2 regions of the Nitratidesulfovibrio vulgaris str. Hildenborough genome follow, and region 2 is predicted to be linked to the other one. Evidence: predicted binding sites of a transcription regulator. Region 2 holds the regulator's gene; the other holds the start of a gene.
The links. Region 2 encodes sigma-54, which starts transcription at its own class of promoters, with help from an activator protein. Its sites were predicted from a motif close to CTGGCACGGNNNNTGCTT; they were not measured.
Positions count from the first base shown of each region.

Region 1: a site for sigma-54 is predicted at 3,744-3,761, ahead of DVU_RS09980 (Flp family type IVb pilin). Genes of this name have one in related genera too.

Region 1 covers NC_002937.3:2,203,797-2,215,567, reverse strand. Annotated here, with positions in the region: gene DVU_RS10005 (hypothetical protein) at 1-218, opposite strand, end outside; gene DVU_RS10000 (type II and III secretion system protein family protein) at 228-1,682, opposite strand; gene cpaB (Flp pilus assembly protein CpaB) at 1,679-2,497, opposite strand; gene DVU_RS09990 (A24 family peptidase) at 2,507-3,073, opposite strand; gene DVU_RS09985 (Flp family type IVb pilin) at 3,294-3,467, opposite strand; gene DVU_RS09980 (Flp family type IVb pilin) at 3,508-3,684, opposite strand; gene DVU_RS09975 (sigma-54-dependent transcriptional regulator) at 4,133-5,521, opposite strand; gene DVU_RS09970 (NCS2 family permease) at 6,156-7,484, shown strand; gene DVU_RS09965 (hypothetical protein) at 7,796-8,035, opposite strand; gene DVU_RS09960 (LysR family transcriptional regulator) at 8,212-9,114, opposite strand; gene DVU_RS09955 (L-lactate permease) at 9,271-10,908, shown strand; gene DVU_RS09950 (iron-sulfur cluster carrier protein MrpORP) at 11,257-11,771, opposite strand, start outside.
Region 2 covers NC_002937.3:1,704,403-1,716,173, reverse strand. Annotated here, with positions in the region: gene DVU_RS07740 (PTS sugar transporter subunit IIA) at 1-285, opposite strand, end outside; gene rapZ (RNase adapter RapZ) at 314-1,225, opposite strand; gene DVU_RS07730 (PTS sugar transporter subunit IIA) at 1,234-1,683, opposite strand; gene hpf (ribosome hibernation-promoting factor, HPF/YfiA family) at 1,693-2,232, opposite strand; gene rpoN (RNA polymerase factor sigma-54) at 2,291-3,721, opposite strand; gene lptB (LPS export ABC transporter ATP-binding protein) at 3,865-4,590, opposite strand; gene DVU_RS07710 (LptA/OstA family protein) at 4,587-5,177, opposite strand; gene lptC (LPS export ABC transporter periplasmic protein LptC) at 5,187-5,831, opposite strand; gene DVU_RS07700 (KdsC family phosphatase) at 5,828-6,355, opposite strand; gene kdsA (3-deoxy-8-phosphooctulonate synthase) at 6,345-7,166, opposite strand; gene DVU_RS07690 (CTP synthase) at 7,236-8,879, opposite strand; gene DVU_RS07685 (phosphoribosylformylglycinamidine synthase subunit PurQ) at 9,136-9,945, shown strand; gene DVU_RS07680 (hypothetical protein) at 9,998-10,471, shown strand; gene DVU_RS07675 (hypothetical protein) at 10,617-11,039, shown strand; gene DVU_RS07670 (hypothetical protein) at 11,141-11,383, opposite strand; gene gpmI (2,3-bisphosphoglycerate-independent phosphoglycerate mutase) at 11,388-11,771, opposite strand, start outside.

The DNA.
Region 1 (11,771 bases), 500 kb from region 2:
TCGCCGAGGGGTTCGCGCCATTCGGCTACGGGTTCTTCAAGGTAGGCACTGCAGCCACCGGTGAGGGCGAGCGCCAGCAGAATGCCCGCCAGTGCCGTGCTCCGCGGCAGGCTGCGGGGGGCAGGGTGGTGTCGCGTGAAGCCGGGATTCCCTGTCGTTTGGCATGATATGTCGTCGGCGCGGGCATCGTGGTGAAGTTGTGTCGTGGCGGCGTGCATGGCGTTCTCCTAGCGGGCTGGCAGCATATGGCCGAAAGCGCCTTCCATTCCCGAGGGCGCGCCTGCGCCCGTCGTGCCGTAAGTGCGGGCCGCTGCGGCTGTCGCATCCGCACGTCTGCTTCCTTCCATCCTGCCGAGGATGAAGTACTCGAAGGCGGAAGGCTCGCGATAGGCGTCCGTGGGCAGGCGTGTGGCGTTCGCTTCAAGCGGTTTGGCCAGATGCGGCGTGACGATGATGACAAGTTCCGTCTCGTTCTTCTGCCAGTTGCTGGAACGGAAGAGCGTCCCCAGTACGGGCATGTCGCCCAGTACCGGGTACTTGTTCACCGCCTGCCGCACGTCGTCGCGCAGCAGTCCCGCGATGGCGAAGCTCTGCCCGTCGGCCAGTTCGACGGTGGTCGACGCCCGTCGGCTGGTGATGGCGGGAATGGTGAAGCCCTGAATCTGCACCACGTTGGTGTAATCGAGCTCAGAGACTTCCGGGGCCACCTTCATGCTGATGCGACCGTCCCCCACCACCGTGGGCAGGAATTGAAGGGTGACGCCGAACTCCTTGTATTCGATGGCAACGGTGCCGAGCCCTTGCGGTACGGGAATGGGAATCTCGCCCCCGGCGAGGAATTCGGCCTTCTCGCCGCTGCGGCATACGAGGGTGGGTTCGGCGAGGACCTTCACCAGTCCGTTCTGTTTGAGCACGTCAAGAAATCCCATGATGCTCACCTGTCCGGACGTGATGCGGAAGGCGCCGTTCACGTTGGGGCTGAGCACCGCCCCGCTGGGGCCAGCGTCCACGACACCCTTCTGGCTGTCGAGGGTGAAAAGTTGGTTGAGCATCCCGAAGATGAAGTCGCCACGCCATGCGTAGGTGAGGTCGATGCCGAGACGTTCCATGACGTTACGTCGCATCTCGGCCACCTTCACCTCCAGCATCACCTGATGCACGCCGCCGACCTGCATGAGGTTGGTCACCTTGTCGGGAGCGTAGAGGCGCGCCATGTCCATGGCGGTGGTCATGCTTGCCGCGCTTCGCACCGTGCCTGCGAGTGTCACTGTGTCGTTGACGCCCATGACCATGATGTCGTTCTCGCCGGGCAGTACGCGGTGCAGCATCTCCTTGAGCTGGGCGATGTCGGGCGTGACCTGCACATCGTACACGCCAATCACCGCGCCACCGCCGTCCCACAGGGTCAGCGTGGTCGTGCCAGCCTTCTTGCCGGTCACGTAGACCTGCTGCGGCGAAAGGACGACGACACCCGCGATGGCTTCGTCCGCGATGGCCAGACGACCCACCGGGCGTGACGTGGAGACGACAGAGGACTTGCCCGTCGCGACCTGCAACTCGGAGGAGGCGGCACCGCAGAACGTTGGTACCGTCAGCGCGGCGCAGGACAGGGCGATGGTGCACAGCAGGGTGAAAAGGAGTGTGGATGCGTCGTATGCTGATGGTGCGGTGCGGCTGGTCATCGTTCGATCCTCATCGTTGACCGTTCGGTGCCGGAGATGATCTCGACCTTGAAACCCCGGTCGCGGCGCGGGGTGCCGTTGTCTCCACCCTGCAACTGCCTGAGCGTGGCCGGAACGTCGGTGCCGGCCGTCCGTACGGGCAGGTCGTCGGCGGGGTTGCGGAGCGCGAAGTGCAGTTCGCCTCGTGAGGCGGCAAGCGAGAGCAGCTCGGCCTGTTCAGGGGTGACTTCGAGGGTGTAGACCTCCACGGGCGATGTCGCCGTGTCGTCTCCCTCCTGCCGCAGTTCGGTGCCGGTAGCCAGCACCTTGATGCCCGCGAGGATGACCTTCGTCCGCGCCTTGGCCTTCTCACGGGTCTCGTCGTCGATGGTGACCATGATGTCGACCCGGTTGCCGGGGCGAATGAACCCAGCAAGACCCATGACCTTGTTGCCTTTGACTGCCACGGCGCGCATTCCGGGGGCGATCATGGTGCTCACCCCGCCGGAGGTCGCGTCGGCGGGCAGCAGGCGGGTCTCGGTGATGACCTCACCGGTCGTGACGGGGGTTGCCAGCACCCTGCCGACGAGGGACTTCGCATCAGTGAATCCGCCGGGAGGGGCGGATGCGGAGAGAAAGGTCGATGTCTTGAGCTGGTCGGCGCGTATCTTCGCACCCTTCTCCATATCGACGGCGGCGACGACGAGCACGACTCCGGGGGGCTGTTGCGTCTGCTGCGCCACCCGGTTGACCTGCACGAAGCGGAACACCAGAACGCCTGCCACGAGGGCCAGCACCAGTGCCGCTATGACCTGTATCACTGCCGTCCTGCGCATGGAGACCCCCTACAACGCCGTTAACCACTGGACAGGAAACCATGCCTCCGGAAGCAGCCCGGAGGAAAGCAGCATCGAGAACGTCGTTCCGGCCGCGATGGCCACGCCGTAGCAGAGGCGTGGCAGACGTGCGTCCTTGGTGGCCGGAATGTATGAAAGCTTACCCGTGACGGACATGAACCGCACGCTGGCGACCACTGCCCGCAGGATGGCCATCAGTTGCGGAAGGTGGAACAGGAGGACGACAAGGGCGTAGAGGCCGCCCGCAAGGCTGGTCCAGATGAATGCCGAAAGAACCCCTCGTGTTCCGAGAAAGGCCCCGGCGGCCGCCATGAGCTTCACGTCGCCTGCGCCCATGACCCGGAGGATGAAGGGCAGCAGCATCAATGCCCCGCCAAGGGCGAGGCCGCCAGCAGAAAAGAGCAGGCCGTCCAGCCCGCGCATGGCCGTGTGGTAGCCCAGTCCCATCAGCATCGCCGGAAAGGTGAGCCAGTTGGGGATGCGCATCGACCGTATGTCGGTGACGACCGCGATGAGGAGAATGACCCCGAGGACAGGTATGATGATGCCGTCCATGTCGTCTCCTTTTCCATTTCGGTGTTCCGGTCGTCTCCAGGGGCATCTGGGCAGGTGGCTGGCATGACATGCTTCTCCACCAGTGTCCGAATGTAGGCCGTAACGTCTGGTCAATCCATGATTACGTGTCGTGTCCAGTGCTTTGGACGTTACGAAGGGGCCGGGCAGGGGGCATGCTCCGGCCCCTTCGGGAGCGGCATGGGGTCCGTCGGGATTGGTGTTACTGACCGGGGGTGGGCATCTTGGAGTCGATGTACGAGAAGGTGGAGCTCACCTTGGTACCGAGTGCAGTGACGGCAGCGACGATGACGGCGGCTATGAGGGCGGCGATGAGTCCGTATTCGAGTGCAGTGGCCCCTTCCTCTTCCTTGAACAGACGAATGATGGTCTTCATGGCTTTTCCCCTTTGTCTTGTGGTTTGTGTCCGCCGCGCCTTACTGGCCGGGGGTGGGCATCTTGGAGTCGATGTACGAGAAGGTCGCGCTTACCTTGGTACCGAGTGCTGTGACGGCGGCGACGATGACGGCGGCGATGAGGGCGGCGATAAGGCCGTATTCGAGTGCGGTGGCGCCGGTCTCTTCCTTGAACAGTCTTTGCATGATGGCGTTCATTGTGTGCCTCGTTGGCTGCGGTTGCCGGGGGGTGGACTCCGGCCCGGTTGAAACCGTATGAGCAACCCTCATGCCAAACGCGATCGAAAGGACATGCTCTTGCATAACATGCTGTTCAGGATGTTTTTTTTTGGAAGGGGAGATGGGCGTGACGTGCCGCGTCGGCCTTCAGTCCCGGAAGGGGCCACGTTTTGTCTACGTTCTGTAGATTACGGGCGTGTCGTCAGAGGGGGGACAGCTGAAAGATGAGGCGTGACAGGGCGATGGGCATCTATGATTTGTAGAGTGGCCCGGTGCGCGAGCCTCACTGTTCCTCGACGCGGAGGCGGTCACCGGGCGTAGCGTAGCCTGATGGTTGGAGGGATGCCGGAGAAGGGCGCCCCCGGAAAGCCTCCCCCCGACCCGGCGGCCTGACAACGGTTGGCGTATGGGGGGCTTGCGCGGGACTCTACGTTTGTTGGAGCAGGTCTTCCGTGCCCGCACGGATGCCGTGCTTGCGGAGTTTGGCCCACAGGTTCTTGGGGGTCAGCCCAAGCAGCACGGCGGCTTCGGTCTGCCGCCCGTGGCAGCGGCGCAACGCGTCGAGAATCAGGTTGCGTTCGACCATGCGAAGGGTCGTCTTGAGGTCCATGCCGGACAGTGTCGCCTTGTCGACGTTCGAACCGCGCGCCGTGCCAATGGCCGCCATGACATCGCGGGCGCAGATGAGCCCGTCGGCTGCGATGGCTGCGCGTTCGAGTACGTTGGCAAGCTGGCGGACGTTGCCCGGCCAGTCATGGTCCATGAGTACGGCGATGGCGTCGGGAGAGAGTCCATGCACCGGAAGGCCCAGCGTACCTTCCAGCTTGTTCACGAAATACTGGGCCAGCAGCGGGATGTCGTCCTTGCGGTCGCGTAGCGGGGGAATGAGAACCACAGCTACGCTGAGGCGGTAGTACAGGTCTTCGCGGAAGGCCTTCTCGCGTACCCGTTCAGCAAGATTCTGGTTGGTGGCGGCGATGATGCGCACGTCGAGCGGCACAGGGGCGCGTCCGCCGAGGCGTTCGACCTGTTTCTGCTCGACGACGCGCAGAAGCTTCGGCTGGATGGCGAGGGGCATGTCGCCGATTTCGTCGAGCATGATCATGCCGCCCTGCGCCTGCTCGAATTTGCCCGGCATGGCAGTGGCAGCCCCCGTGAACGCCCCCTTCTCGTGGCCGAAAAGTTCGTTCTCGAACAGGTGTTCAGGGATGGCGGCGCAGTTGACCTTGACGAAAGGATTGGCGGCGCGGGGCGAGAGGGCGCGGATGGTATCGGCGATGAGTTCCTTTCCGGTACCCGATTCTCCCATGATGAGAACGGTGCTCTCCAGCGGGGCGATGCGTTCGAGAAGCGCCTTCACGTCGCGCATGGCGCGGCTTTCGCCCACGATGCGACTGGTGGGCGTGTCGCGGCGCAGTGTCTCTCGAAGCGCCACGATTTCACCCTGCATACGCCGCTTCTCCATGGCGCGGCGTATGACGATGTCCAGTTCCTTGAGACTGAAAGGCTTCGAGAAGAAGTCGTAGGCCCCCAGCTTGACCGCCTCCAGCGCGAGTTCACGTGTGGAGAACGCGGTCATCACGACGATGTCCGTCCCGGGGGCGGCTTCACGCAGGCGGGGGATGGCCTCGACACCCGATATGCCGGGCAGCATCACGTCGGTGAGCACAAGGTCGAAGTCTCCGCTACGCACGATGCGCACCCCGTCTTCGGCGCGGTTGACGGCGGTGACGCGGTAGCCGCGTTCTTCGAGGGCTTCACGGAGCATACCCTGAAAGGCTGTGTCGTCTTCGATAAGCAGGATATGCCCTTTCATCGTTCCTCTCTTGTGGCTGGATAGAGGGGCATGTGTAGACCGAAACGGGCGAGCAGACAATGTTTCAGGGTGGATAGCAGCTGGTTTGACCCTCATGCCATCTTCAGAAAGCCTAGCCCCGGCTTCGATGGACGTCCATGAGAACATGCATCTTTGCGGTCAACAGCCGGAAATCAGACGGAATGTGACGGCTTGCGACGACGGGGGGGCACGTGTCGGCCGTGACCGGTGGTGGGGCGGGCCGCGGGATGAAAATAATGGTGCATCGATGGGTACTTGGGGCAATCGGTTGTGACGTTGAGCACCCTGTTTGCCCCCCCTGATGTCCGGTGCTTTCGGCATGATGAAACGGAAGCACGGGTTTTCCGGCGTGTCTGCCCGTAGACTGCATGATGTGGCTGGCGGGGCGCTTCACGATACCTGTGACCCTGGTGTGCAGACGGGCCTGCTGAAAGGGCACGCCAAAGACGTAGCCGTTCACGGGGACATGGCCCGTTTGCGTCTTGTCATCATGGCAGATGCAGTGTAGGCGGACGTGTCCGCGGCAGGGGAGGGCTACCCCGCGCCGCTGGAACGTCAGGGTGGCGCTGCACGGGTGTGGCGTCTTTCGCGAATCAATCAAGGAGCAGACGTGATGGCAGGTGCAGCGGGCGTTCTCGAACGGTTGTTCAGGATACGCGAGAAAGGGTCTACGGTACGGACAGAAATCCTCGGCGGCATTACCACGTTCGTCGCCGTCTCCTATATCATCTTCGTCAATCCGAGCATCCTCGCCGATGCCGGCATCCCCAAGGAGGCAGCCATTGCCTCCACCATATGGGCCGCCACGGCGACGACCCTGCTCATGGGCCTGTGGGCCAACTTCCCTGTGGCTGTGGCCCCCGGCATGGGGCTCAACGCCTTTTTCGCCTATTATGTGTGCGGCGTACTGGGACTCCCGTGGCAGGTCGCACTCGGGGCGGTGTTCATCTCCGGCGTGATATTCCTGCTGCTGACGGTCACGCGGGTGCGGCAGATCATCATCGACGCCGTGCCCATGAACCTCAAGTGTTCCATCGTGGTGGGCATCGGCCTCTTCATCGCCTTCATCGGCCTCAAGAGCGCGGGTATCGTGGTGTCCAACCCCGCCACCTTCGTGACCACGGGCAACCTCGCCAAGGCTGAACCCCTGCTCGCCTGCACCGGCCTCATCCTCACGGCGGTACTCATGGCGCGCAACGTGCGTGGCGCCATTCTCATCGGCATCCTCGTCACCACGGGCCTTGGCATGGCCGTGGGTGCCGTGCCCATGCCCACGGGCATGGATTCGGTCATGAGTTTCAACCTGCCCAGCCTCACCCCCACCCTGATGCAACTCGACATCATGGGTGCCATCAAGTACGGGCTGTTCTCCATTCTCTTCACGTTCACCATCGTCGACCTGTTCGACAACATGGGTACGCTCATCGGACTCAGCCGCAAGGCCGGACTGATGGATGACAAGGGGCACATCCCCAACCTCGACAAGGCACTGGTGACCGACTCCGTGGGAACGGTTCTCAGCAGCTTTCTCGGCACTTCGACTGTCACCAGCTATGTCGAGAGTGCGGCGGGCATCGCCGAAGGTGCCCGTACGGGTCTCGCCGCCGTGGTGACGGCGATACTGTTCATGTTCGCACTCGTCTTCGCCCCGCTGGTGGGCCTTGTGCCCGCCTTCGCCACGGCGCCCGCGCTGGTCATCGTCGGTGCACTCATGATGATGGAAGTGCGGCATGTGGACTTCACCGACTTCACCGAGGCGTTTCCCGCGTTCATGACCATCGTCATGATGCCGCTTACCTTCAGCATCGCCAGCGGCTTCGGTTTCGGCTTCATCAGCTATGCCTTCGTCAAGACGTGTTCGGGCCGTGCCCGCGAGGTGAGCCCGGTGATGTGGCTCATCGCCATCGCCTTCATCTTCAACTTCGCGTTGCGTTCGCACTAGCATTCGCGAAGACGTGTCAGATGTGCAAAGGGCCGCCCGTGTGAACGGGCGGCCCTTTTGTGCTCTGAAGACCCTTTGCGAATTTGCCGGATGCCGGGCTTCAGCTTCAGGGGGCAGAGGCTGACGGCAGCGGGACGGTCGTACCTTGTGCGACGTTTGGTACACCGGTAGGGGCTCAAACGGCATGGCATGCGGAAAGGCCCGCAGGCAGGGTCGCCCCCTGCCGCGCCGGGTGTCAGCCGTGCATCCCCCCGCATCCGGGGCTTCGGTGAACCGGGCCTTTCACTGCGGCGGGCTGGCGTGGTCAGGCGTTATTCGTCGTCCTCGTCATCCGACTCTTCGGTGAAGGGAAAGGCGTTCTGGATGTCACGCAGGTACATGGCCACAGAGAAGCCATCCTTTTCCCATGCTTCGTAGAGGCTTTCGGGAACGCCGCGGTGAATGCGCATCGCGTCATCGCCCGTGTCGAGGGTGGCATCCACGAAGAGCGAGCCCTTGTTGCCATCCATGTTCGGGGTTTGCACGAAGTCGACGTCGTAGATTTCCATCATGATGCTCCATGGTGCGGAGAGTTTTGTGCGTTTTCCGCGAGTCCGGCGGCAGGTCGTCCTGCTGCGGGCAGTTGCGCCGGTGCAGACTCGGTACCTTGCCTCACTGCTGGCTGGGCGGCAGGTCATCGTGCGGGGCAGGCAGCAAGGGCATGCTCGGGGGGACAGGGCACAGACGGTCACGTCTGGCCCATGTCGGGCGAAAGCCGGGGCGGCATCTCTGCCATGATGTCCAGCCATGCCCTGGCAGGCGGCGAGAGCGCGTGCCCCTTGCGCCATGCGAGCGCCCCCTGCCACCGGAGGTCGTCCGCGTCGAGATGCGCTGTGACCACTCCGGCGGGCGTCCCCTCCGCGAGCATCAGCCGCGGGATGAGCGCTACCCCTAGCCCTGCGGCTACAAGGCTGATTATGAACGCCATCTGTGAACTGCACAAGGTCTCGCGCAGGCTGACGCCGCGACGCAGGCAGGCGTCCCGGATACGCGGGTTGAGGGCGAACCCCTGTTCGAACTGGATGAACGGACTGCCATCGAGGTCTTCAAGCCGGATACAGGGCCGACCGCTCAGCGGGTGGCCTTCAGGCAGTACGGCGATGAGGGGTTCGTCGCACAGCGGCGCGGTTTCGAACCTCTCCGACACGGGCAGCAGGGCGAGAACCATCTCAAGTTCGCCGCGCAGCACCATCTCTTCCAGTGCGTAGCATCCGGCTTCGTGCAATTCCATGCGGATACCCGGATAGCGCGCATGAAAGGCGCTCAAGGGGCGTGCGAACAGCCTGTCACACGCGACGGGAGGCACCCCGAAGCGCAGCGTCCCGTGCTGTAGCGACTGCTGTGCCCCGAGTTCGGCATCCAGGGCCTCTTTTTCGGCGAGTATGGCGAGGGCGCGCCGGTACACGGTCTCACCCGCCGCCGTGAGGGCGACACCGTTACTGCGGTCGAGAAGCGGAGTGCCATATTCGTCTTCAAGACTGCGCACAGCCTTGCTGACGGTGGACTGTGTGGCGCAGACGACGCGGGCTGCGGCTGAGAAACCACCGTTGCGAACGACTTCGACGAAGCATCTGAGCACACGCAGGTTCATGGGTATTCCAATCTGGAATGATGGTTATGCCGACAATTCATTTCACAACGTTCGTCGTCCTCCGCTAACAACATTGGCAACACTCCGCAACCGCGTGGCGTCGTGGTCGGCTTTTTCCACGTCGGTCATCATCCATCCGCAACCCATGAGGCCTCTATGCTCTGGACACAGGTGTACGATCCCTTCTCGAACATAACCCTGTCGGCGATGGTGGCGATGCTGCCCCTCGCCATCCTGTTCTACATGCTCGCCGTGAGGCGTGCCAAGGGGCATGTGGCGGCGGCATGCGGCCTCGCCGGGGCCTTTGCCGCCACTGTGGCCGTGTGGGGCATGCCCGCCGGTCTGGCTGTCAACGCCACGCTCTACGGTGTGGCCATGGGCCTGTTCCCCATCATCTGGATCGTGCTGACGGCGGTGTGGCTGTACAACATGACCGTCGAGTCGGGCGAGTTCGAGATCATCAAGAGTTCGCTGGCGCGCCTCACCGACGACCGCAGGTTGCAGGCGCTCTTCATCGCCTTCGCCTTCGGTGCCTTCCTCGAAGGCACTGCGGGCTTCGGTACCCCGGTCGCCATCACCGCGGCCATGCTCATGGGGCTGGGCTTCAGTCCCGTCTATGCGGGCGGCATCTGCCTCATCGCCAACACTGCGCCTGTGGCATTCGGTGCGCTGGGTATTCCGGTCATCGTCGCCAGTCAGGTCAGCGGGCTCGATACGCTCACCCTGAGCCAGTATGTGGGCCGCCAGTTGCCCGTGTTCTCGCTCATCGTTCCGTTGTGGATGACGGTGGTCATGTGCGGCTTCAAGCGCACCATGGAGGTCATGCCCGCCATCGTCGTCGCCAGCGTGTGCTTCAGCGGTACGCAGTTCATCTTCGCCGACTGGCACGGGCCGACCCTGCCGGACGTCATGGCCGCCATCGTCACCATCGTGGGCCTGCTGGTGCTTCTGCGCTTCTGGAAGCCCGCACGCACATGGCACTTCGCCGACGAGAAGCCCGAAGCCGCCACCGGCGAGACACGGCACTCGACGGGCGAGGTGCTGCGGGCGTGGGCTCCCTATGCCATTCTCGCCGTCTTCGTGTTCTTCTGGGGTCTCGGTAGCGTGAAGACCTTCCTCAACAACATCTTCATCATGAGCTTCGAGTGGCCCGGCTTGCACGCGGCCATCGCCAAGACCGCGCCCATCGTCAAGGCTGATGCGCCCTACGCCGCCAAGTTCACCTTCAATCTCATCTCGGCGGGTGGCACAGCCATCCTCTTCGCGGGGCTTCTCTCCGTACCCGTCATGCCGGGGTACGGCTATGGGCGCGCCTTCGGCTGCCTTGCCCGTACCTGCTACCAGTTGCGCTTCCCGATTCTGACCATCGTCATGATTCTCGGGCTGGCGCAGCTCATGAACTACTCGGGCATGAGCTCCACGCTGGGCATCGCGTTCACGCACACGGGGGCACTCTTCCCGTTCTTCGCCCCCATCATGGGCTGGCTTGGCGTCTTCCTCACCGGTTCGAACACGTCGTCGAACGCCCTCTTCGGCAGCATGCAGCATGCTACGGCCAGTGCCGTGGGGGTCGACCCCTACCTCACCGTGGCAGCCAACGCCACGGGCGGCGTCACGGGCAAGATGATCTCGCCGCAGTCCATCTCGGTGGCCACGGCCTCGACACATACGGTCGGTCAGGAGGGTGCCCTGTTCCGCTTCGCGCTCAAGCACAGCATCGCCATGACGCTGGTCATCTGCGTGCTGGTGACCTTGCAGGCGTATGTCATCCCGTGGATGTTGCCCGCCAGATAGGCATTTCGTCCTGTGGCCTCCGTCTCGAGGGAGGGAGGCCACAGATGGACGGATGCTCCGTTCCACGGGTAGACCCTTTCGATAAGGGCTCGCCGCTCCCGACGGCGTAGCACAGGCACATGGCTGGACACCCATGTGCCATGAAAAGCCCCCCCGGACCGCAACCGGGGGGGCTTCATGCTGCATGGGAACCGCCGCTCCTCTCATCCGGCGGCGGTTGTCGTTACCCATGCCGGACAGGGCACAAGGGCACTCCGGGCCGTGCGTTCCGACGTCATGCGGTGGCGTCGGCATCCCGGCGTGCGTCACCGGAGGGAACCGGCAAGCTTGAAGGGCCTCTCGTCCTGATCAATGGTCGCAGGTGTTGGCACCAAGGGTGAGGGTTCCGGCCATATGTGCTGCGACGATGGCTTCGGGGGCAGCGGCAGGTGCGCCGATGAGCACCTTCACGCCACGTTCTTCGAGGAGTGCGCGGGCACGGGCACCCATGCCGCCTGCGATGACGAGGTTGGCACCCTTCTCAGACAGCCACACGGGCAGCAGCCCCGGTTCGTGCGGGGGCGGGGTGACGTCGTTACGCCCGGTGACGGAACCGGTGGCGGGGTCGACATCGATGAGCGCGAAGCGTTCACAATGGCCGAAATGCTGGCAGAGTACGTCACCGGCGACGGGAATGGCTATCTTCATGGTCGTGTCTCCGTTGGTATCGGGATGGTTCGTTGCGGGGGCGCATGATTCGTTGCGGGTGGGGGCCGTGGGCATGGTCGCGGCGGTCTTGCCCGTTCCGGGGGCCGCTTCGGATTGTGGTCCGGTCGTGCTTTCGTGCCTGATGTCGCTTGCGTGCAGGGTGGCGGCGGCGCGTT
Region 2 (11,771 bases):
CTCGACATTGGACGTCGCCAACAGCGACAGGCTGAGGTTCGTGGGCGTGCCGCCGAACATGTCGGTGAGAATGATCGCCCCGTTTCCCTTGTCAAGCCTGCCCACAGCCTCCTTGAGGCGGGTCACCGTCTCGCCCACCTCCTGCGAAACGTCGATACTGATGGACGTGCAGTCGCTCTGTGCCCCCAGAATGAACTCTGCGGCACGCAGAAGGGCACTGCCATAGTCAGCGTGGGTAACGATAATGACCCCTACCCTCGCTTCAACGTTATCCTTCTCGGTCATATCGGTTCACCATGGGCTGCACTTCTGCTCAACCCAGTTCTAGGTGACGATGTTCGATCGTCACCGCATAATCGGATTTACGCAGGACATCGAGCAATGCCTCTGCGGTGGCGACGGAGCGATGCCGCCCCCCCGTACAGCCGATGGCAACGGCGATGCGGTACCTTCCTTCGGCTTCATACAGGGGGAGCAGATAGGTCATGAAATCGATGAATCTGTCTCGAAACGTCCGGGCTGAATCCGTGCCGAACACATACTCGACGACAGGAGCATCCAGACCGGACTGGGGGCGCAGGGAGGTGTCGAAATAGGGGTTGGGCAGAAAGCGCAAGTCGAAGACCAGGTCGGCCTCTTTCGGGACGCCGTATTTGTAGCCGAAGGAGATGATGTTCACCCGTAGCGAACGCATGCGCCCCTTCAGGCTGCTCCAGCGTCGCTGGATGACGCGCCGCAGGTCATGGATGGAAAAGGACGTGGTGTCGAAAACAAGGTCGGCCGCCTCACGCACTGGGGCAAGGCGTCGCCTTTCTTCGGCAAGGGCCAACTCCAGCCCCATACCTTCGCTTTCAAGCGGGTGCGGACGTCGCGTTGTCGCATAACGCCGCATAAGCTCGCCCTGCTCCGCTTCGATGAAAAGCAACACAGGCCTGACGCCCATTTCCTGAAGGCGGGCCAAGGCCTGTTCGAACTGCTGTACGAACTCAGCCTCGCGGAGGTCCATGCCAAGCACTATGCCCTGATACTGCTCAAGAGCCTGTGCATCGAGGACTCGAACCATGTCGGGCGCAAGACGCACGGGCAGACCGTCGACAGTGAAATACCGCAGGTCTTCGAAGACGTTGAGAACAGTGCTCTTGCCAGCCCCGGAGAGTCCGGAGACGATGAGGACGGGGAATCCGGCTTCGAAGCCGTCATCGGCAGAACGCGCGGGGCTCGACATGGGCTGCCTCAAGCCTTTGAAAGAAGTTCCCACATTGCATTCGCATCAGGGGCTTCTATCAATGCCCTTCTGAATGCGACGTCTTTCAGCAACCGCGATATGTGCGCCAGAACGCGCAGATGCATGCCCGCCACATGTTCCGGGGCAAGCACCAGAAACACGATGTGCACGGGCTTGCCGTCAAGCGAGTCGAAGCCGAATCCGGCACTGCTACGACCGACACTCAGAACGATGCGCCCGAGGTCGGACAGTTTGCCGTGGGGGATGGCGATGCCGTCGCCGATGCCAGTCGTACCGAGTTGCTCGCGCTCGTGCAGCACTTTCAGCGCTGCACGCCCGTCTACCTCAGGGTGAGCCCGGCAAACGGCATTCACAAGTTCCGCCAGCACCTCTTCCTTGGTGCTGGCGGAGATCTCGTGAATTATGAGGTCTTTGCTAAGATACTCGTCAAGCCGCATCACGACACTCTAGACGACGGGGTCGATGAGCCCGAAGTCGCCGTTCCTGCGGCGGTAGATCACGTTGATCCGTTCCGATTCGGCATTCAGGAAGACGAGGAACTCGTAATCGAGCGCATCAAGCTGCATGGCAGCCTCGTCAACGTGCAGAGGCTTGGGCACGAACTGGTCGGTACCCACGATGGCCCTGTCTTCACCCTCACCTTCAGTATGATAGGTGAACACGTCGATATTGGCATTCGTCCGGGCAGAGCGCCGTCTTTCCTTGACGCGGGAGACATGCTTCTTGAGTTGTGCTTCGAGCTTGTCGAGTACGAGGTCGATGGTCGCGTACATGTCTTCGGACTGCTCGACGGCGGCGATGTTGATGCTGTCGCCCACAAGCTGGACTTCGGCCTTCTGACGGAACTTGTCCAGAGAAAGGGCCACCTGCAACTCGAGGTTGGCAGACTTGCCGACGAACCGGGCGAGCTTTTCGAAGCGACGACGGGCGTACTTCTTGAGGTGTTCCGAGGGCTCGAAGTTCTTGAACGTGAATGCGATGTTCATAAGCTCCTCCTGGGTTCGATGGAACACGTGCCTTGCGGCCGGGCCTCTTCGTGCTACGTCAGAAAACTTCCTTACGCTTGGACGAAGAGGGGATATTCATGGCTGTACGATACTTCGCAACCGTACGCCGGGCAATATTAACCTGAAGCTGTTCCTTCAGTATCTCGCCGATTCGCTCATCGCTCAGAGGTTCCTTGGGATTCTCCTCGCCGATGAGTTTCTTGATCAGAGCCTTGACACTCTCTGAACCGACCTGGCTGCCATCATCAAGTTCGAGCGCACTGTTGAAGAAGAACTTGAGCTCGAACACACCGTGAGGCGTGGCGACGAACTTGTTCGTCGTGATGCGACTCACGGTCGACTCGTGCATACTGATGTCGTCGGCGATGTCCTTGAGGATGAGTGGCCGTAAACGGGTCACGCCATCCTCGAAGAACCCCCTCTGGTACTTGATAATACTTTCAACGACCTTGTACAGGGTGCGTTGCCGTTGATAGAGGCTCTTGATGAGCCACGACGCGGAACGCACCTTCTCTTGCACGAAGTCCTTGTCCTTGCCCGTCACACCGGCAAGACTCTGGTCGTACAGCGAACTGAGTTGCAGATGGGGCAGCCCGTCGTCGTTAAGCACGATGACGAATTCATCGTCGTATTTGTACACGAACACGTCGGGGCTTACGAACATGGGGTCGCTGCCCCCGAAGCTCGAACCTGGCATGGGGTCGAGAGACTGTATGATATCAAGGTATTCCTTGAGATCATCCATGTCGAGTTTGAACTTGCGCAGCAGCGGCTTGTAACGGCGGGTTTCAAGGTCTTCGAGGTGGTCGCGAACGAGTTCGACGAGAACACGGTCGCGGTCGTAGCCAAGCATTTCGATCTGAATCAGCAGACATTCCTGCGGAGTCCGCGAGGCAACACCTACCGGGTCGAAACGCTGGACGGCGTGCAATACCGGAATGACTTCGGAAGCATCGGCACCACACATCTCTGCAATGTCTTCGACAGAGGCCTGAAGATATCCCGAAGAGCCGATATTGCCGATGATGGTTTCACCGATGCCCTTCTGGTCTTCTGTAAGACGCGAAAGACGCAACTGCCACATGAGATGCCCTTCAAGCGATGGGCGGGCAGAATAGCGCGCCTCGAACGCGGTCATCTCCTCGGGGAGTTCAGTTTCGCGTACCTGCGCCTGCCGCGAAGAGCTGGCGAATTCGCCAAGATAGTCTTCCCAGTCGGCATTACGCGACAATTCCCTGTCATACGCCTCCGGCGCAGATTCGTCTTTACGCGAGGAGGCTTCTGAGGCAGAAGATGCAGCGCCTTCATCCATTCCTTCTTCAAGGAACGGATTCTCAAGAAGCTCTTGCTGAACGGTCTCGACAAGCTCAAGACGTGACAATTGCAAAAGGCGTATGGCCTGCTGCAGTTGTGGCGTCATGACAAGCTGCTGACTCAGCTTGAGTTGCTGTCTAAGTTCGAGTGCCATTGAACAAGGAACCTCTCGCCGTCATGTTAAGCACCAGATGCGCGATATCCACCTTCTGTTAGCAAAAGAAGAAAAGTACCGTGCAACAGTGCGTTACGTAGTATCATGACACAGCGCGAGGCAGGATGCAAGCTTGATGCCGACTAGAGGCAGAAGTCCGCCCCAAGATAGACAAGACGGGCCTGTTCGTCACCTACGATATGCTCGGGTGTGCCGTCCAGAATGACCTGCCCCTGATGGACCAGGTACGCCCGGTCACAGATGGTGAGCGTCTCCCGCACGTTATGGTCGGAGATGAGCACCCCTATCCCGCGATCACGCAGCTTGCGGATAAGCCCCTGAATATCACCCACGGCAAGCGGGTCGATGCCTGCGAATGGTTCATCGAGCAGCACGAACTTGGGTTCGCGGATCATGCACCGCGCGATCTCGAGTCTGCGCCGCTCACCGCCCGAAAGGTGCATGGCACGCGAACTGGCAAGATGCGCGATACCGAAGTCCGCCATCAGCGCCTCGGCACGCTCCTTCTGTCTGGCAGCCGGAAGCCCGGTATGCTCGAGGATGATCTCAAGGTTTTCACGAACGGTGAGCCTCTTGAATACGGAGCTCTCCTGAGGCAGATAGCTCAACCCCACGCGAGCGCGCTCATGCAAAGGCCAGTCGGCGATGTCCTGTCCGTCCAGTCGGACGATGCCAGCCGTGGGTTTGATGATGCCTGTGAGCATGTAGAACGTCGTGGTCTTGCCCGCGCCGTTGGGCCCGAGCAACCCGACGATCTCGCCCTGCTGTACCGAGACGGAGACACCCCGCACGACCTCGCGCTGCCCGAACCGCTTACGCAGATCTTCGCCTTGCAATACGGCCATCATTCAGACTCCTTTGCCTTTTCCGCTCCGGGCAGCGACGCGGAAGACGAAGAGGTGAACACGGCCTCTACAGGGCGCGAGGTGCCACCATGCACTTCGCTTCGATTCTCGCGAGTGTAGAAATAGATGACCTCGCCCTTCACCACGTTCTCCTTGTCGAAGAGGACAGGCGAGCCTTCCATGATCATGAGCCCGTCATTGGTGGTATAGGTGGCCTTCTGACATGTACCGTTACGCCCTTCGCGCACCATCCGTACATTCTTCTCGGCGACGATACGTTCAATCTCACCGGCATCCATGCCACCCGGCACGTCTCCACCGCTCTTGCCTTCCTTGGACTTGCCAAGGTGCAGCGTCAGCTTCACCGACCACAGTTCGAAGTCGGGACGCTTGACGTATACATCGCCCTCGAACACGACACTCTGCTTGTTCGCATCATACTGCATGCGCTGCGCGGTGACAGTGGTCGGTACAGATTTCTGGGCGGGATTCGCGGTCGCCTTGGGCTGCGCGCAGGCGGTCGGCACAGGAAACGCCACGGCAGCAGCCATGGTCAGGGAGAGAAGAAAGGGAACAAGCCTACTGGCCATATGAATCTCCTATCGTGCAGCGGGGGCGGTCTCTGCCGGGGCATGAGTGGCCCGGTCTGGGTTCCCGGAGGTACCGGAGGCATTCGGTGCAGCGGCATCGGCACGGGACCAGTGCACAACAACCCCGTCCTCACCCTCTATGACATTCGTGGCAAGATTCCATGAAAGACGCGTGGCGTTTCCGCGCGAAGTGGCCCCTACGATGACGGCCCCTTCAGGAAAGACCATGAGACGCGACGTGCTGTTGTACGTCATCAGAGTACCGTCGAGCACATAGTCGCGATAGGTGCAGGTCACCTTGTCCCACAACCGGATGAAGCTCTGGTTGTCACGCACTTCGCCCTTGGGGGCGATGACACGCAAGGGTTCTTCAGTCTTGCCGACCTTGTAGATGATGTCGGGGCTATCAACGTCGATGACGCCCTTCTCTTGCCGCAACGCGGCCCATGTGGCCTTGAGCCGCCACAACTCTACGCCTTTCTCGCCCTGAACGAGTTCTACGCCTTTAAGGGCGAGTCCGACAGCCTCTTCAAGGGCGTCGCGGGCCTGTTCCTTCGTTGGGACCTTCGGGGGCGCAAGGAAATGACGCCACGCGGCATAGCCCGCAGTGCCAAGAACAGCAAGGGCGACCAGTACGACCAGCAGCCGTCTCATGCCCGTTCCATCCATGATGCGGCAAGCTCATCGAGCACTCCCCGGCTGGCAAGGATAAGGCGCACGACCTCACGCACCGCGCCTTCTCCACCCCGGGCCGCGGTCACGTACTTCGCAAGCGCCTTGACCTCGGGCTGGGCATTGGCGACGGCTACGGGGAATCCGACCAGCTTCATGGGGCCGAAATCGACCCAGTCGTCACCGACATAGGCGACCTGTTCCCACTCAAGGCCGTATTTCATGCGAATGGCATCAAGCGACTCGGTCTTGCGCAGATATCCTGCGTAATAGTCCTCGATGCCCAGACCGCGCACCCTCTGCGCCACGGCCTCGGAGGCGAGTCCCGTAATGACGGCCACATGCAGTCCCACAGACTGGGCAAGCTTTATGCCCAGCCCGTCCTGCACATTGAAACGCTTCGAAACCCGGCCTTCATCGTCATAATAAAGCCCGCCATCGGTCATCACTCCGTCGATGTCGAGCACGAGGAGAGAGACCTTGCGGGCCATCGACTCAACAGACATGTTCGAGGCTCCAGAGGGCCGAAAGTTCCTTCAACAGGGCGGGCAGCCTGTCAAGAGGCCAGCTGTTGGGGCCGTCGCACAACGCCTTGTCGGGGTCGGGGTGGCACTCGAGGAACACGCCATCGACCCCTGCTGCCACGGCAGCCCGCGCGAGCACGGGTACATGACGACGTTCGCCACCCGAGGAACCGCCCAGACCACCGGGAAGCTGCACCGAATGGGTGGCATCGAATACCACTGGCACGCCGAACCCTTGCATGGTGGGGATGGACCGGTAGTCGACGACAAGGTTGTTGTACCCGAAACTGGCGCCGCGCTCGGTCAGCAGAATGCGTTCATTGCCTGCGGCACGGAGCTTCTCCACGGCGGGCCTCATGTCCCATGGCGCGACGAACTGCCCTTTCTTGACGTTCACCACACGCCCGGTGGCGGCAGCGGCGACAAGCAGGTCCGTCTGGCGACAGAGGAAGGCCGGTATCTGGATGATGTCGGCGACTTCGGCGACAGGTGCAGCCTGTTCGGGAAGATGGATGTCCGTGACGACAGGCAGACCGCTCTCTTCACGGATTCGGGCCAGCCACTCCATGCCCCGCACAAGACCGGGGCCACGGAAACTGGTGATGGAAGTACGGTTGGCCTTGTCCCACGAGCTTTTGAAGACGGCGAAAAGCCCGGCGGCCTCGGCAGCCTCACGCACGGCATGGGCTGTCTCCATGGCGACGTCGAAGTCTTCAAGGGCGCACGGGCCTGCAAGAATGAAGCGCCTTGCGGCGAGACGGGCGTGGAGGGCATCGGGGGTGGGATGTTGCATGGGCCTCCGGCCGGATGGGCCAGTCGGTGGCGCGGCGGCGGTAGAACGTCCACCGCCGCGCCTGTTCGATTATCGCTTCCCGGCAGGGTGCGTCTTCGCTGCGCGGATGAACTCGCGGAACAGCGGATGCGGCTGCATGGGATTGGACTTGAATTCGGGGTGGAACTGACAGCCGAGGAACCACGGATGGTCGGGCAACTCGACGATTTCCACCAGTTCGCCATCAGGGGAAAGACCACTGAAGACCATGCCACTCTGGGCCATGGCATCGAAGTATGCCTTGTTGAACTCGAAGCGATGACGGTGACGCTCGTCGATATGCTTCACGCCGTAGGCATCATGGGCCTTGGTGTCGGGAACCACGACGCAGGGGTACGAGCCGAGGCGCATGGTACCACCCTTGTCGCTGGACGAATCACGGCGCTCGACCGCCTGACGGCGATGGTCGAACCATTCCGTCATGAGGTAGATGACCTTGTTCTTGCTGAGTTCATTGAACTCTTCGGAGTTGGCATCTTCAAGCCCCATCACGTTGCGGGCGAATTCGATCACGGCGCACTGCATCCCGAGGCAGATGCCGAAGAAGGGCACCCTGTTCTCACGGGCATAGCGGATGGTGAGAATCTTGCCTTCAACGCCGCGATAGCCGAAGCCACCGGGAACCAGTATGCCGTCGAGCCCCTTCAGGGCCTCGGCCACGTTCTCTTCGGTGATCTCCTCGGAGTTCACGTACTTGAGGTCGACAGCCACCTTGTTGGCCACGCCACCGTGCACCAGCGCCTCATGCAGGCTCTTGTAGGCCTCCTTGAGGTCCACGTACTTGCCGACGATACCTATGGTCACCCTGCCCTGCGGATGCGCGCAGGTGTCGACCAGCGTCTCCCACGGCTCGAGGTTGGGATTCTTGGCAGGCAGGCGAAGCATGATGGCGATCTTCTGGTCGAAGCCCTCTTCGTAGAATCGCAGCGGCACTTCGTAGATGTTCTTCACATCCACGGCAGAGAAGACGGCATCCTGATCGACGTTGCAGAACAGGGCGATCTTGCGCTTGAGGTCGGCGGTGATGGCCTCTTCGCAACGGCAGAGGATGATGTCGGGCTGGATGCCGATGGAGCGAAGCTCCTTGACGCTGTGCTGGGTGGGCTTGGTCTTGTGTTCGCCGGCAGCGCGCAGGTACGGCACGAGCGTAAGATGGATGTAGAGGCAGCGATCCTTGCCAAGGTCGCCACGAAGCTGGCGGATGGCCTCGAGGAAGGGAAGTCCCTCGATGTCGCCCACGGTTCCGCCGATCTCGATGAGGGCCACGTCGGGGTCGTCCTCGGCGAGGCTCAGCACGGCGTTCTTGATCTCGTCGGTGACGTGCGGGATGACCTGCACCGTGCCGCCAAGATAGTCGCCACGGCGTTCCTTGGTGATGACGCGATGGTAGATGGAGCCCGACGTGTAGTTGTTCTTCTGCGACATGGGCTCGGCGAGGTAGCGCTCGTAGTGCCCGAGGTCGAGGTCGGTCTCGGCACCGTCATCGGTGACGTAGACTTCGCCGTGCTGGAAGGGGTTCATGGTGCCGGGGTCCACGTTGATGTACGGGTCCAGCTTCTGGATGGTGACCTTCAGCCCACGGGCCTTGAGAAGCGCGCCGACGGACGCGGCAGCAAGCCCCTTGCCCAGCGAGGAGAGAACGCCGCCGGTGATGAAAATAAATTTGGTCTTCATGAAAATCCTGCCTCGGATGTCTTTGTGGCCTCACAGCGGACCGCTGCCGCCGCATCCTGCACCGGACGCACGGCATCCTGCCTTCATACCACTGATTTTCGGAAAAGGTAAGCCGGTTGACGGCACCGTGCGGCTACACGTATGATCGTCGGTTGCAGCCGTCGCCACCAGACGACGGCATGAAGTCAGCCGTGTAGCTAGTTGAGGCCCCTTTCCCTGTCAAGAACAGTGTGCCCCCTCTGAGGAGATTCCGTCGATGCCGCAAGTGCATACGCTGGTCATCACCGGCTATGGAACCAACTGCGAGGTCGAGTCGGCCCACGCCGCCCGCATGGCGGGTGCCGACCGTGTCGATATCGCCCATTTTTCCGACCTCGTCGCCGGTCGCGTCACCCTTGCCGACTATAATTTTCTGGTCTTCCCCGGGGGCTTCCTCGACGGTGACGACCTTGGTTCGGCGCTGGCAGCAGCACAACGCTGGCGCCATGCCCATGATGCACAGGGCAACCGCCTTCTCGAAGCGCTGCGCGACTTCGTGACGCGCGGCGGTCTTGTGCTGGGCATCTGCAACGGCTTCCAGCTGCTCGTGAAACTCGGCCTGCTGCCCGCACTGGATGGTCAGCGCTTCGACAGGCAGGTCTCGCTCAGCCACAACGATTCGGCCCGTTACGAAGACCGATGGGTGCATCTGCGCGTCAACGCCGCAAGCCCCTGCGTCTTCACGAAGGGCATCGAACACCTTTACGTGCCCGTGCGCCATGGCGAGGGCAAACTCGTTGCGCGCGACGAAGAGGTCATGAACCGTCTCGTATCCGGAAACCTCGTGGCTTTGCAATACGCCGACCCCGAGACGATGGAACCCACCATGGAGTACCCGTGGAACCCCAACGGTTCGCCCCTCGGCATCGCCGGACTCACCGACCCCACCGGGCACATCCTCGGCCTGATGCCCCACCCCGAGGCGTTCAACCACCCGACCAACCACCCCGGTCGTGGTCGGGATGAAACGGCACCTCTCGGTACCGTGATATTCGACAACGCCGTCCGCTATCTGCACGGCAAATAGCTTCATCGGCGGGGCCTTGCGAAAGGCCCCGCCGACCTGCGACGGGGGCCACATGGTGCCATGCCACCTCTGCGGAAAAGATGCCGTCGGCGGCTGGATACATGGCTTCGTCCCCTCGCCGGACAGGCTCAAGGTCGGCCTCTGCCCGGAACATGACTCCCCCGACCACAGGCGCGTTGTGAGGGCGGTATGGCGTCGGCTGATGGAACGCGAGGTCGCGACCCTCAACACGTGCAACGCCCACCATGCCGGGCCGCCACGATTGCGCCGCCTGCACGTCACCTTCGTCGAGGGCGGCAGCGTCACCACCGACTGCCTGTCTTGCGAGACGCCTGACACCAACACGTTGCGGGTGCTGCTTCCCGATGGCACTCTCCGCTTCCACCCCCTGTCGCGCATCCGCACATGGGAAATCACATCCCCGCCTCCTGCCGATGACGGCAACAGCCATGACAACGTCCCCCCGGTGCTACAGACGGCTGACACGAAGACTGAAGACGGGCATACACCGCCAACCGCTTCGTAGCCCGTCTGCCATGACGCCCGTCTCGTCCCCGTAGCAGTGTGGTCGCCATGTCTGTAAGCGCTTGCCACCATGCCACCGCCGAAAGGCCCGACGTCCTGAAACCCTGAACCCCGTGCCACACGGAGAGAGCCTTCGAGGTACCACCATGTCTGACCTTCTCCCCCTTTCCGGTCTTAACCCCCTGCTCGCCGACTGGAGCGCGGATGCGCCCGCCCGCGCCGCATTCGTCGCCCTGCGCGACCACCTCGCCGCCCTGCCCGGTACCGAACTCGCTGTCCGTGCCCGTCCGGGAGTGAGCTGGTCGCTGCGTGCAACGGCGGGCGACCCGACAGAACGCCCGCTCTTCGTCCTTGTGGACGTCATAGACGACGACCCGGCAGACCGCTGGCTCTCGGTCTGCTTCTACGATGACATGATCACCGACCCGGAAGAGCGCGGCGACTGGGTACCCAAAGGACTCATGGGCTGCGACGCCCGGTGCTTCAACATCGACGCCGATGCGGAACCGGACACCGAACAGTACGTGAAAGCCCGCCTCGATGAGGCGCACACCAAGGCGGCAGGCTAGCCCGCCTGTTCCGGACCCAAGAATGTCAAAAGGCCACCCACCCGGATGGCCTTTTGACATTCCAAGGACCAGACGCAAGGGGCGTATGCGCCCCCCCCCATTCACACGAAATCCGGGTCGACGGCAGCCCTGCCGTTATCGAGCATGACCTTGAGATAGCGAACGGTACGCTCGTCCACCGGCACGATGGGAAAAGGCTGCATGCACGAATCGCACTGGGCCATGGATGGCTGCGTGGGCGCAATGAGCGGCACGGTACGGTTGCAGAAGGGGCACTGGTAGAAGAATACGAGTTCGACGCCGTCGGGTCTGACGGGTTCTACGGGTCTGGAGGACTGCGACATCATCTCACTCCGTGATGAGGCTCGTTCCGGTCATGCCAGCCGAAGCAGGCACACCCCACAAGCCGAGTATGGTAGGTGCGATGTCGCCAAGGACACCGCCCTCGCGAAAAGTATGGACGCGCCCCTGTTCGACCACGGTGAAAGGAACGCGGTTCATGCTGTGGGCCGTCTGCGGATTGCCCGACTCATCGAGCAACTCCTCGGCGTTGCCGTGGTCGGCGGTGATGACCAGCCGCCCGCCCGACGCCAGTACGGCATCAGCGATGCGCCTCACGCACGCATCCACGGTCTCGCACGCGCGTACGGCAGCGGGGATGACCCCGGTGTGTCCGACCATGTCGAGATTGGCGACATTGCACACGGCAAGCGTATAGCCCCCGCCCGCCCA